Regions from separate parts of the Streptomyces glycanivorans genome, predicted to be linked through region 1. Evidence: riboswitches for the same ligand, from Rfam matches in the RefSeq annotation. Region 1 holds a riboswitch; each other region holds the start of a gene.
What was found. A riboswitch is a leader RNA that binds a small molecule or an ion and turns the genes downstream of it on or off. The one in region 1 is predicted to bind cyclic di-AMP.
Positions count from the first base shown of each region.

Region 2: another riboswitch for cyclic di-AMP. It lies ahead of P8A20_RS13925 (C40 family peptidase); the one in region 1 lies ahead of P8A20_RS08940 (M23 family metallopeptidase).
Region 3: another riboswitch for cyclic di-AMP. It lies ahead of P8A20_RS03350 (M23 family metallopeptidase); the one in region 1 lies ahead of P8A20_RS08940 (M23 family metallopeptidase).
Region 4: another riboswitch for cyclic di-AMP. It lies ahead of P8A20_RS21355 (LysM peptidoglycan-binding domain-containing protein); the one in region 1 lies ahead of P8A20_RS08940 (M23 family metallopeptidase).

Region 1 is NZ_CP120983.1:2,127,199-2,130,552, forward strand. Features, by position in the region: gene P8A20_RS08930 (HPr family phosphocarrier protein) at 1-6, shown strand, start outside; gene P8A20_RS08935 (GntR family transcriptional regulator) at 178-882, opposite strand; gene P8A20_RS08940 (M23 family metallopeptidase) at 1,120-1,911, opposite strand; cyclic di-AMP (ydaO/yuaA leader) riboswitch at 1,925-2,092, opposite strand; gene P8A20_RS08945 (M16 family metallopeptidase) at 2,295-3,354, opposite strand, start outside.
Region 2 is NZ_CP120983.1:3,264,039-3,267,392, reverse strand. Features, by position in the region: gene P8A20_RS13930 (hypothetical protein) at 1-9, shown strand, start outside; gene P8A20_RS13925 (C40 family peptidase) at 99-1,250, opposite strand; cyclic di-AMP (ydaO/yuaA leader) riboswitch at 1,249-1,408, opposite strand; gene pcrA (DNA helicase PcrA) at 1,666-3,354, shown strand, end outside.
Region 3 is NZ_CP120983.1:735,956-739,309, reverse strand. Features, by position in the region: gene P8A20_RS03355 (tyrosine-protein phosphatase) at 1-692, opposite strand, end outside; cyclic di-AMP (ydaO/yuaA leader) riboswitch at 1,106-1,266, shown strand; gene P8A20_RS03350 (M23 family metallopeptidase) at 1,270-2,172, shown strand; gene P8A20_RS03345 (SGNH/GDSL hydrolase family protein) at 2,336-3,163, shown strand; gene P8A20_RS03340 (STM4011 family radical SAM protein) at 3,233-3,354, opposite strand, start outside.
Region 4 is NZ_CP120983.1:4,819,996-4,823,349, forward strand. Features, by position in the region: gene P8A20_RS21345 (cytochrome P450 family protein) at 1-308, shown strand, start outside; gene P8A20_RS21350 (transglycosylase family protein) at 414-1,409, shown strand; cyclic di-AMP (ydaO/yuaA leader) riboswitch at 1,700-1,873, shown strand; gene P8A20_RS21355 (LysM peptidoglycan-binding domain-containing protein) at 1,874-2,566, shown strand; gene eno (phosphopyruvate hydratase) at 2,895-3,354, shown strand, end outside.

The DNA of each region.
Region 1 (3,354 bases):
GTCTGATCCCGGCCACTTCGCGCCGGAATTTTCCTGCGGAAAGCCGCGGCATCCCTCAGGGGATCCGCGGCTTTCCCTGTTTCCCGACCCGGCACATACGGCACCCGGAAACACCTGAATCAGGGCAGCAAAAAGAAAGCCCTTCGATAATTACCTTCTTTGTATACGGCGCAATTGTTAATGGCGGACTCCCGCGATGTTTACGGGGTGTTGCGAAGTCCTCACCCGGGCCGTGCCCGCAGCGCGTGCCGGGCGGTCCGCGCGCCGCAGCCGGTGGGCGGCGGTGGCCCGCTCCGCGTGCTGGGCGGCGAGCACCCGGGCCCGCTCCGCGTCACGACGCGCCACGGCGTCGACGAGGGCGCCGTGCTCGGCCCACGAGTCGGCGGGACGGACCGGCTGTTCGACGGCGTACATCCAGGCGATCTTGTGCCGGAGTTGGGTGAGGAGCGCGATCAGCGAGGGACTGCCCGACGCCTGGGCGAGCGTCTCGTGGAACCAGCCTCCCAGGGAACGCAGATCCTCCCCCTCGCCTCTGCGTACCCGCTCCTGCCCCAGTCTGACCAGGCCACGGAGCACCTTGAGATGCGCCTCGGTGCGACGCTGCGCGGCTCGGGCGGCACCGAGGGGCTCCAGGAGCATGCGCATCTCCAGGAGATCCGCGGCCTCCTGCTCCGTGGGCTCGGCGACACAGGCACCGGCGTGCCGGCGGGTGACGACGAACCCCTCGGACTCCAGAGTGCGCAGCGCCTCACGCACGGGAACGCGGGAGACCCCGTACCGACGCGCGAGCACCTCTTCGGTGAGGCGGCTGCCCCGCTCGTAGACACCGGAGACGATGTCGTCACGGATTGCCGTGCATACCGAATGCGCGGGAATGCGCATGTCCGAACCTCCGCCTTAATCCCCGCGAAAACGCGGCCGATCGACGCCTGTTCCGTGACTCTATTGCAACCGGCCCGAATTTCCGACGGCGGGGTGGAATCCATGGATATCTTCTGGCCAGGCAGCACTTCCGCGAGGGCTCCGGCGCGCGCGCTTTGGCGCTGACGCGACGAAGGCCCCGGCAGATGCCGGGGCCTTCGTCGCGTCCGTGCGGGCGCTGTGTCCTGCTGCGTGGGGTCAGACCTGGACGCCGTGGGCACGGAGGTAGGCGACGGGGTCCATGTCCGAGCCGTACTCGGGGGTGGTGCGGGCCTCGAAGTGCAGGTGCGGACCGGTGGAGTTGCCGGTCGAGCCGGAGAGGCCGATCTGCTCGCCCGATCCGATGCTCTGACCGACGGAGACGCCGATCGAGGAGAGGTGGCCGTACTGGGTGTACGTGCCGTCCTTCATCTTGAGCACGATGTTGTTGCCGTACGCGCCGCCCCAGCCGGCCTCGACGACCGTGCCGGCGCCGACGGCGACGACGGAGCTGCCGGAAGCGGCCTGGAAGTCCACGCCGGAGTGGCTACCGGAGGACCAGAGAGCGCCGCCGGACTTGTATCCGGTGGTGACGTGGGATCCGGCGACCGGCAGGTGGAAGGCGTTCAGCCGGGCGCGCTCGGCGGCGCGGGCGGCACGCGCCTTCTCCTCGCGGGCCTCCTTGGCGCGGGCCTCGGCCTTGCGCTCGGCCTCGGCCTTCGCCTCCGCCTTCGCCTTGGCTTCGGCCGCGGCCTTCGCGGCGACTTCGGCCTGGTGCTTCTGGGCCTTCGCCTGGGCCTCGATCTGGGCGGCGAGGGTGGTGTCGAGGGCGACGGTCTGGGTGAGGCCGGTGCTGCCGGCGGTGACCTCGGAGTCCGCGGCGAGAGCCGGGGAGGCCGTGGCGCCGATGACGCCGGTGGTGGCCAGGGCCGCGATGCCGGCGACCTTGGCGCTCTTGCGCGTCAGTCGGCTCGGGGCACGGTGCTTCCCGGTGGCACGGATGAACGCCATGGAGTGGCTGGTCCTTTCCTTCCTTCTCGCCTACCGGGTTAGCTGACGGGTTCGGAGCAGGAAGGTCTCCTACGGGCCGCCGGGCCTCTGACGAGGCACGGAGATCCGATTCACCCCAGGGACTTCGTGGGTCCCCGGCTCCCCAGGCTCGCGCCTGACGGGGACTCGGCGATGACTGTCCGGCGCCGCGGGCGCGGCAATCGTCCGGCGGACAGCCGGGCCGACGCTAGAGCGGGGCGCTTTCCCTCACCAAACGGAAAGGGTCTTTTGTCGCACATCCCACAGGATGAATGACGCTATAGACCTCGAAACGGACACATGACGGAACCCCGGCGAGCACACGCCCGCCGGGGTTCCGCCATGTCCTGTTCTGTCGGCTTCAGTCAGCCGCTGACGACGGACACCTCGCCGATTCCGAGCGCCCTGACAGGCTCCGCGATCTGCGCGGCGTCCCCGACCAGGACGGTGACGAGCCGGTCGACGGGGAACGCGTTGACCACGGCGGCGGTCGCCTCGACCGTGCCGGTCGCGGCCAGGCGGGCGTACAGCTCGGCCTGGTAGTCGTCCGGAAGGTGCTGCTCCACCTGGTCGGCGAGGGTGCCCGCGACGGAGGCCGCCGTCTCGTACTTCAGCGGGGCGACGCCCACGAGGTTCTGCACCGCAGTCTCGCGTTCGGCGTCGGTGAGGCCCTCGGCCGCCAGGGTGCGCAGGACCTTCCACAGGTCGTCCAGCGCGGGACCGGTGGACTCCGTGTCGACCGAGCCGCTGATGGCGAGCATCGCGGCGCCGGTCGCCCCGGAGGAGGAACCCGGCGCAGTCGAGCGAAGCACCTGCCCGAAGGCCCGCACGCCGTAGGTGTAGCCCTTCTCCTCACGCAGCACGCGGTCCAGCCGCGAGGTCAGCGTGCCACCCAGGCAGTACGTGCCGAGGACCTGGGCGGGCCACACGCTGTCGTGCCGGTCCGCGCCGATGCGGCCGATCAGCAGCTGCGTCTGCACGGCTCCGGGACGGTCCACGATGACCACGCGGCCGGTGTCGTCCGCGGTGATCGGGGGGACGGGCCGGGCCTGGCCGGCGTTGCCCGACCAGTCCCCCACGGTGTCGGCGAGGAGCGCGTCCAGGTCCACCCCGGTGAGGTCGCCGACGACGACCGCCGTCGCGGTGGACGGGCGGACATGGGCGTCGTAGAAGGCGCGTACGGCGGCGGCGTCGATCCGGCGGACCGTCTCCTCCGTGCCCTGGCGCGGACGCGACATCCGCGCCGTGGCGGGGAAGAGCTCCTTGGAGAGCTGCTTGGCGGCCCGGCGGGCCGGGTTGGCCTGCTCGTGCGGGATCTCGTCGAGCCGGTTGCCCACCAGCCGCTCGATCTCGCTCTCCGCGAAGGCCGGGGCCCGCAGGGACTCGGCGACGAGGCCGAGGGCCTTGGCCAGCCGGGAGACCGGG
Region 2 (3,354 bases), 1.1 Mb from region 1:
TGGACCTGAGCGGCAGGCGGTCGTACGACGAAGGGCCCGGGGATCACCCCGGGCCCTTCGCCTTGTACGGGCGGCGTCCGCCGTGCGCGGGCAGGTCGCTATGCCGGGCGCACGCTGCCGTAGATCGGCATGTAGTAGATCGACTCCTCGCGGACGTTCGCGCCCGGCTTGGGCGCGTGGATCATCATGCCGTCGCCCTTGTAGATGCCGACGTGGCTGATGTCGTCGTAGAAGAAGACCAGGTCCCCCGGCCGCAGGTCCGCCGTGGCCACCCGGGTGCCGACCTCGACCTGGTCCCACGTGGTGCGCGGCAGATCGACGCCGGCCGCCTTCCAGGCGGCCTGGGTGAGCCCGGAGCAGTCGTAGGAGGACGGGCCCGTCGCCCCCCACACGTACGGCTTGCCGATCTGGGCGCGTGCGAAGGCCAGGACCTTCTCGGCCTTCGAGGCGTAACCGCTGTCGGAGCCCGTGCCGGAGCCCGTGCCGGACCCCGTGCCCGTGCCCGTCCCCGTCTTCGTGGCCTCGTCCGCGGCGGCCTTCTCCTTGTCGGCCTGCTGCCGGGCCAGCTCCTCGGCCTTGCGCTCGGCCTCCGCCTCCTTCTTGCGCTCCAGCTCCGCCAGCCGCGCCTTCTCCTCGGCGGTCAGCTTCGACAGCAGCGAGCGCGCCTCGGTGAGCTTCGTCTGCACCTGCTGCTTGCTGGTGCGCAGCGAGGCCTGCGACTCGGTGAGCGTCTCCAGGCTCTTCGTCGCCTCGGCCCGCTTGGCCGCCGCCTCCTTCTGCTGTGTGCGGAAGTCGGCGACCGCCTTCTGCTGCCGGCTGGTCATCCGGGCCATCAGCTGGTCCTGGTCGAAGTACGACTGCGGATCGTCCGCCAGGAAGAACGTCGCAGTCGGGGCGATCGAGCCGCCGCGGTACTGCGCGGCCGCGTAGTTGCCCAGCTCGCGGCGGGTCTCGTTGAGCTTGTCCGCCCGCTTCGCCGCGGCTTCCAGCAGCGCGTCGACCTTGGAGCGCTGCTCTGCCGAGGCGGTCTTCGCCTTGTTGTACTGCTGCGTCGCCGTACCGGCCTGCCGGTAGAGGTCGTCGACCTTCTTCTGCACTTCCTGGATGCTGGGCTTGGGCTCGGCGGGGGCAGCCGTCGCGCTCTGCGTGGAGAGCAGGGTGACGGAGGCGAGCGCCGCGGTCGTGAGACCTACGGCAGGGGTGGTGCGCACCCGGGTGCGGGGCTTGCGATGCGACGCCAAGGCCGGCATCTCCTTCCGTGGACCGCCTACCGGGTTAGCTGTCGGGTTCGGGCGGAACGGAAGGCTGCCCTACGGTCCGGCGGGACGGACCGATTCACCCCGGTGCTGCGTGTGGGTCCCCGGTTCCGGGCCCCTTCGGGGCGGTGCGGATTCGGCGGGGGTGCCCGTGCGGCGCGGTTCGCCTCAAGGGGGTACGGGGCACCCGTCGGAGCACGCTAGCCAACCCGTGGTGCCCTTGTGAAGGTTGATGTTCGATATGCCCGATACATTTTCGTGACCTTTTCCCGGCGATGGTCCGCGTGGCCGGATGTGACCCCGGAATCTCACGTTCCGTAGGCAGCCCGTTCCGTTCCGCTCCTGGTCCCGGACCGTTGTCGCCGTTGCGGCCCGGGCTGTCGGTGGGGCCGCCTAGACTCGTGAGGCGATGAGCAGCCTCTTTGACGACAGTTTCCTGACCGGCCTCCAGCAAGGGGAGGACGGCCCCCCGCCGCCCCCCGAGGAGCACGCACCCGAAGCGGTGCCGGAGGGCCTCTTCGAGGACGTCTTCGACACGCCTCCGCCGCCGCGCGACGCCTACTACCGCGACGGCGCCCCGCGCCCCGTCGTCGACTCAGCCGCGCTGCTCGACGGGCTGAACACGGAGCAGCGCGCCGCCGTCGTGCACGCCGGTTCCCCGCTGCTCATCGTGGCCGGCGCCGGCTCGGGCAAGACCCGGGTGCTCACCCACCGGATCGCCCATCTCCTGGCCGAGCGGGGGGTGCACCCCGGGCAGATCCTCGCGATCACCTTCACCAACAAGGCCGCCGGCGAGATGAAGGAGCGTGTCGAGGACCTCGTCGGCCCGCGCGCCAACGCCATGTGGGTCATGACGTTCCACAGCGCCTGTGTGCGGATCCTGCGCCGGGAGTCGAAGCGCCTGGGCTTCACCTCGTCGTTCTCGATCTACGACGCCGCCGACTCCAAGCGGCTGATGGCACTGGTCTGCCGCGATCTGGACCTCGACCCGAAGCGCTACCCGCCGAAGTCGTTCACGGCGAAGGTCTCGAACCTGAAGAACGAGCTGATCGACGAGGAGACCTTCGCCGGTCAGGCGGCCGACGGGTTCGAGAAGACGCTGGCGCAGGCCTACGCGCTCTACCAGGCGCGGCTGCGCGAGGCCAACGCCCTCGACTTCGACGACATCATCATGACGACGGTGCACCTGCTCCAGGCGTTCCCCGACGTCGCCGAGCACTACCGCCGCCGCTTCCGGCACGTCATGGTCGACGAGTACCAGGACACCAACCACGCGCAGTACACCCTCGTGCGCGAACTGGTGGGCCCGGCGGGCGAGGCCGACGCCCCGGGCGAACTGTGCGTCGTCGGTGACGCGGACCAGTCGATCTACGCCTTCCGCGGCGCGACCATCCGCAACATCCTCCAGTTCGAGGAGGACTATCCGGACGCGAAGACGATCATGCTGGAGCAGAACTACCGCTCCACGCAGACGATCCTTTCGGCGGCCAACGCCGTCATCGAGCGCAACGAGAGCCGTCGCCCCAAGAACCTCTGGACGAACGCGGGCACCGGCACCCGGATCACCGGCTACGTCGCCGACACCGAGCACGACGAGGCGCAGTTCGTCGCCGACGAGATCGACCGGCTGACGGACGCGGGCGACGCGAAGGCGGGCGACGTCGCCGTCTTCTACCGCACGAACGCCCAGTCCCGTGTCTTCGAAGAGATCTTCATCCGCGTCGGACTGCCCTACAAGGTCGTCGGCGGAGTGCGCTTCTACGAGCGCAAGGAGGTCAGGGACGTCCTGGCCTACCTCCGGGTGCTGTCCAACCCCGAGGACACCGTCCCGCTGCGCCGCATCCTCAACGTGCCCAAGCGCGGCATCGGGGACCGGGCCGAGGCGATGATCGACGCCCTCTCGATGCGCGAGAAGATCTCCTTCCCGCAGGCGCTGCGCCGCGTCGACGAGGCGTACGGCATGGCGGCCCGGTCGGCGAACGCCGTGAAGCGGTTCAACACGCTGATGGAGGAGCTCCGCACGATCGTGGAGTCCGGCGCCGGACCGGCGGTCGTCGTGGAGGCCGTCATGGAACGGACCGGCTACCTCGCCGAACTC
Region 3 (3,354 bases), 1.4 Mb from region 1:
GCCTCTGCTCCGAAGAGCGGGTCGAGCAGTTCCATCACCTCGTCGGACATCCCCACCGGCGAGGTGTCGCTGCGCCGGACCTTGTAGCGGCGGTGCGCGTCGTTCGACTTGAGGTAGTCGGCCTCGATCGCCTCCTTCTCGACACCGACCGCCAGCAGCGCGACCGCGATCGAGAGGCCCGCGCGGTCCTTGCCCGCCGCGCAGTGCATCAGTGCCGGCACGCTGTCCTCCGCCAGCGCGTGGAGCACGCGGCTGTGTTCGGCGGTGCGGTCCTTGATGATCGAGCGGTACGAGGCGACCATCCGCTCCGTGCCCTTGCCGTCCGCCAGGATCGAGCGCAACTGCTGGATGTTCCCGTCGCGCACCAGCCGCCAGAACTCGGCGCCGTCGGCCGGGTCCGAAAGAGGAATGCTGACATTCCGGACGCCCGGCAGCTCCACGTCGAGGCCGTCCAGCTTGTGGTCGGCGGCATTGCGGAAATCGAAGATGGTGTGCAGGCCGAGCCCGGCGAGGAACGAGGCGTCGGCCTCGGTGGCGTTCGCGAGGTGACCGCTGCGGTAGAGCCGCCCGTGGCGCACGGTGCGGCCGTCCACGGTCGGAAGCCCGCCGACATCGCGGAAGTTGCGGACGCCGGTCAGGGCGACGTCCTTGGGTCCGTGGCCGGCCGGCGGGACCTCTGGCAGCTGCGTCACAAGGGCTCCTGGAGTGTCGGGCGTCGGCGCCGCTCGCCGACGGGGGCACGCTCGCGACGATACGACATGGCTGCATCAGGCAACCGTCTCGGTCATGGAGGCGGCGGGTCATCGGGCGGGAGGAGCGGCGACATGTCCGTATTGCTGCATTTAATAGAACATGCCCTGCTTGTAAGGGAGATGAGGTGAGGCGGGTGAGCGGGATCATATCCGTGACGGTGTGTGGTGAACGTGCCGATGGGTATTCCGGACCCCGCGCGGAAAGCCAAGATCCGTAATCCACGGAGTGTGACGGGAATTCCGCGACGGAAATGAAGCGTGGATTCCGGTTCGCAATCGGCGGCTTGTTCGCAGCATCCCGGCTCGCTTACGGTCACCATCAATCCGGACGGAACGCCTAATCCTGCCGCCGCCCGGAATCCGCACCGACTCACGTGTGGCAGGAGCGGGGGAACCAGGTAGGCCGCCGTCCGGAGCGATCCGGCACGGCTTGGGGTCAAGTCGCACTTAGTGCGGCCGGGCATCTCCAGTCCGAACCCGACAGCTCACCTCGCAGGCGCCGGAGAGGAAATCCCCCATGCCCGCAAAAGGCAAGCACCGTCGTACGAAGACCGGCCCGATCTCCCGAGGCGTCCTTGCCGCGGGGACCGGTGGCGCCGTTCTCGCCCTCCCGCTGATCGGCGCCACCGGCGCCCACGCCGCCGAGCAGGCGGCTCCGGCCAAGTCCGTCGCGGCCCAGAGCGCTCCCGCCTCGGCGGCGAAGAGCTCCCCGAAGACCTACTCCGTGGTCTCCGGTGACTACCTGGCCAAGATCGCTGCCGACCACGAGGTCAAGGGCGGCTGGCAGAAGCTGTACAAGGACAACCGTGACGTCGTCGGCGAGAACCCGAGCCTGATCCTCCCGGGCATGAAGCTGACGCTCGGCGCCAAGGCGTCCGGCTCCTCGGAGGCCGCACCCTCCAAGGCAGCCCCGTCGACGGCGAAGAAGTCCGCCCCGGCCGAGAAGGCTCCGGCCCCGGCCCAGGAGGCCGCCGCGAAGACCGCCGACTCCAGCGCGTCGGAGAGCACCGCCTCCGGCTGGACCACTCCGGTCGAGAACCCCAACGTCACCACCCAGTACCGCGCCTCCGGCGCCAGCTGGTCCAGCGGCTACCACACCGGCTCCGACTTCCAGGCGGCCTCCGGCACCAGCGTCCGGTCCATCGGCGATGGCACCGTGGTGTCCGCCGGCTGGAGCGGCTCGTACGGCAACGAGGTCGTCATCCAGCACAGCGACGGGATGTACTCGCAGTACGCCCACCTGTCCTCGCTCGAGGTCTCGACCGGCCAGACCGTCACCGGCGGCCAGCAGATCGGCCTCTCCGGCTCCACCGGCAACTCCACCGGCCCGCACCTCCACTTCGAGGTCCGGACCGGTCCGAGCTACGGCTCGGACGTCGACCCGATCGCCTACCTGCGCTCGCACGGCGTGTCCGTCTGAGGCACACCACCTGAGGGTCGAGGAGAGGGGCGGTGCGCCGGGGCGCACCGCCCCTCTCCTTATTCCTGCTTTACCAAAAACTGACCGGGTGGTCTTTCTCACCAACCGTCAACCCCTTATTACGGTCGCGTAGGTCACATTCGAAGGTGCAAGATAAGCCCTTGTGGCAGACGATTCGAGAAACAACAGACGAGGCATCATCGGGTCGTACGCGGCGATCGGCGACAGCTTCACCGAGGGCGTCGGAGACCCCGGCCCCGGCGGGACCCTCGTCGGCTGGGCGGACCGGTTCGCGGTCCTCCTCGCGGACCAGCTCCCGGTCCCCGATGCGATGGTCGGGCCCGTGGACGACCCGCACGGGAATTTCCGGTACGCCAATCTCGCCGTACGCGGACGCCTCCTCGACCAGATAGTCGAGGAACAGGTCCCCCGCGCCAAGGAGCTGGCACCTGATCTGGTGAGCTTCTGCGCGGGCGGCAACGACATCCTCCGTCCCGGTTCCGACCCGGACGACGTGGCCGAACGCTTCGAGCGTGCGGTGGCCGACCTGACGCAATCGGTCGGTACCGTCTTGGTCACCACCGGCTTCGACACCCGTGGCATCCCTGTCCTCAAGCACCTGCGGGGCAAGATCGCCATGTACACCGCGCACGTCCGGTCGATCGCCGACCGTTACGACTGCCCGGTCCTGGACCTGTGGTCCCTGCGGTCCGTGCAGGACAGGCGGGCCTGGGACAACGACCGGCTGCACCTCTCGGCGGAGGGACACACCCGGGTCGCGCTGCGCGCCGCCCAGGTCCTCGGCCTCGACGTGCCGGCCGACCCCGACCAGGTGTGGCCCCCGCAGGCTCAGCGCGGGACGCTGGAGGTGCGGCGGGACGACATCCAGTGGGCGCGGGAGTACCTGGTCCCGTGGATCGGCCGCAGGCTGCGCGGGGAGTCCTCGGGTGACCACGTCGAGGCCAAGCGCCCCGACCTGCTGCCGCTCTGACCGCGCGGAACCCGGCGCCTCGTCGGACTCCGCCGACCCTCCGGGGCTGTCGGACCCCGACGCTTCCCGTCAGCGGCCGACGAACGGGAGCAGACTCCGGGACGGGCCTGGTGACACGGGTCCGTCCGGAGCGGCTGCCGGCACCGGTCCGGCGGGTGAGGGCGTGCAGACGGGCACCAGTGCAGGGCGCG
Region 4 (3,354 bases), 2.7 Mb from region 1:
TGGCCGCCGCGGATCGGGATCCGGACAGATTCCAGAATGCGGACACCCTGGATCTCGCTCGGAGTGACAATCAGCATCTGGGCTACGGCCACGGAATCCACTACTGCCTGGGAGCTCCGCTGGCCCGTCTGGAGGGTCAGGTGGCTCTGGCGACGCTGCTGCGACGCCTCCCCGACCTGCGGCTCGCTGCGGAACCTGCCGATTTGCGCTGGCGTGGCGGGCTCATCATGCGTGGACTGCGCACCCTTCCGGTGGAGTTCGGTCCCGGACGGCCGGCCGGTAAAGGTGACACGCTGTCAACTCTGTGACTTTCACGTGATCTCCGCTGCATCGACTTGTGACACACGTTCGAGTACGGCTAGGTTCACCGTTCGACTCACCCGTCACATGTCAGTCACACGGAAGGCAATCCCATGGGCTCCGCGACCGGCAGACACCGTCGCCCTCGCCAGGCACCCGCCATCGTCGTCGCCGCAGGCGTCACCGGCTCGGCCATCGCCATCCCCCTGCTCGGTGCGGGCGGCGCTCAAGCCGCCGACGCGTCGACCTGGGACCGGGTCGCCGAATGCGAGAGCGGCGGCATGTGGAGTGCCGACCTGGGCAACGGCTACTACGGCGGCCTGCAGTTCTCGGAGGACACCTGGAGTGCCTACGGCGGCACGGCGTACGCGTCCCGCGCCGACCTCGCGAGCCGCTCGCAGCAGATATCGGTCGCCGAGAAGGTGCTGGAGGACAAGGGGCCGCAGGCGTGGCCCAGCTGCGCCGTGATCTCCGGGCTGGCCCTGGACGGGACGCTGCCGGGCATCGACCCGGGCGGCGATCCGTCGGCGGAGGACTCCGACACCGCTACCGGGACCCCGTCCTCCGAGGCGTCGGATCCGGCCGGATCGGCGGACGACGCGGAGTCGGAGGACGAGGCGGACGAGAAGGGCGAGTCCAAGGGCAACGCCGCCGGCGACACGGCGGACGCGAGCGACGACGCGGGCAGCACCGACGCGTCGCCGTCCGCCACCCCGTCCCCCGAGGCGTCCGAGACGTCCGGCGCGGCGAAGGGTGGTCACGCCGCGAAGGGTGACGCCGAGACGGGCGGGAAGCACCGTGGCACCCCGGCTCCCGAGGGCAGCACCGGGTCGGAGCTGGACGAGGGGCGCGAGTCCGGCCGGCACGCCTCCCGGGGCGACTCCGAGGCCCGTCAGGGCGCCGAGGAGGCGTACACGGTCCGAGAGGGCGACAACCTCTGGGCGATCGCCGACGCGCAGGAGCTCTCCGGTGGCTGGACCGCTCTCTACGAGGCCAACAAGGACGAGCTGGGCTCCGACCCCGACCTCATCCTGCCCGGCCAGAGCCTGAACCTCGGTCTCGTGACGGATGCGCAGGACTCCGCGGCGGAGACGGCCGCGGCCAACTGATCAAAAGCGGGAAAACACCCCGAAAGTGGGGGTAGTTAAGAGACCTATGTCCACTTATGCGTAAGTGAGACATGGGTCTCTTTGCTTCAACTGGCACGCCCCGTCCGTCCGGTCCGTCCACTTTGGCCATGACCTGCGAAAACGGACCATGAGGCTGGACCGTTAAGGGCTGATTGGCCGTTATGTCCATCTTTGAATGTGGGGGTTGCGTGTGTCTACGGTCGGAGCCGCTCGCACCGCGGGCACCTTCGACCGTCACGCCGAATCCTGCCGTCGGCCGAAGGGGACCGACGCGTAAAGCGCCGTAGGCAGGAGCGGGGGACCCAGGTAAGTGCCGGCATTCCGGCCGTCGGAGGACGGGCGGGGGACCGGCTGGGGGTGAAGCCGTCCGCGAGTGCGGGTGGCCGGGCAACTCACAGGCCCGAACCCGACAGCTCACCTCGTAGGCGTCGGTGAGGAGAACCATGCTGCTTTCCAGCAAGGGCAAGCACCGTCGCCCGTCCAAGGCCGTTCGCATCGCGACCCTGGCCGGTGTCACCGGTGCCGCCGTCGCGGTCCCGCTGATGGGCGCGACCGGTGCCTCCGCCGCCTCCGTCGACACCTGGGACGCCGTCGCCCAGTGCGAGTCCGGTGGCAACTGGTCCATCAACACGGGCAACGGCTACTACGGCGGTCTGCAGTTCTCGCAGTCCAGCTGGGCCGCGGCCGGCGGTACGCAGTACGCCGCCCGCGCCGACCTGGCCACCAAGGGCCAGCAGATAGCCGCCGCCGAGAAGCTCCTCGACCTGCAGGGCCCGGGTGCCTGGGCCTGCGCCGGTGCCGGCGGCCTGACGAACGACGGTGTGGACCCGGGCGTCGACACCGGCTCCGCGAAGAACGGCGACACGGACCCGCAGGCCGCGCCGGAGCGCAAGGCCGAGCAGCCCACCACGCGCAGCGAGAAGCGCACGGCTCCCGAGAAGACCGTCACCACCCCGACCGGCCAGAAGGTCGAGAAGGGTGACGGCGAGTACAAGGTGAAGGCCGGCGACACCCTGAGCAAGATCGCCGACGCGAAGAAGGTCAAGGGTGGCTGGGAGAAGCTCTTCAAGCTGAACGACGACATCGTCGACGACGCGAACCTGATCTTCCCGGGTCAGCAGCTCCACCTGAAGTAGTCGGAAACGGCCCGGGGTCCCCCTCCTGCCCCGGCGGCCCGGCCCGGCGCGCATACCCCCCGCGCGCCGGGCCGTGGCCGTGTCAGGGCCCCTCGGTGGGCGTGATCCGTGCGCGGCCGCCTGCCCGCCCCGGGGGGCCGGCGTTCAATTCTTGTGGTTACTTGCCAGTAGAATTCTGGAGCTTTGCCCGTTATGCAGGTCCTTGGGTCCTTTTTCGTCCCAGGGGACGGGCTGGCGGCCGACGCAGCGGGCCGAGACGGTTAGGCTCGTGGCGCAAGGCCACAGTGACCCTGCCCAACCAGTGTCAGATCCCAGAAGGAGATGCCTCGTGCCGTCCATCGACGTCGTCGTAGCCAGGGAAATCCTCGACTCCCGGGGTAACCCCACGGTCGAGGTCGAGGTTGGCCTCGACGACGGCAGCACGGGACGTGCTGCTGTTCCGTCCGGCGCCTCCACCGGCGCGTTCGAGGCCATTGAGCTTCGCGACGGTGACCCCAACCGCTACCAGGGCAAGGGCGTCGAGAAGGCCGTCCTCGCCGTGATCGAGCAGATCGGCCCGGAGCTCGTCGGCTACGACGCCACCGAGCAGCGCCTCATCGACCAGGCGATGTTCGACCTGGACGCCACCGAGAACAAGGGCTCCCTCGGCGCCAACGCCATCCTCGGTGTCTCGCTGGCCGTGGCGCACGCCGCGTCCGAGGCCTCCGACCTCCCGCTGTTCCGCTACCTCGGCGGCCCGAACGCGCACCTGCTGCCCGTTCCGATGATGAACATCCTGAACGGCGGCT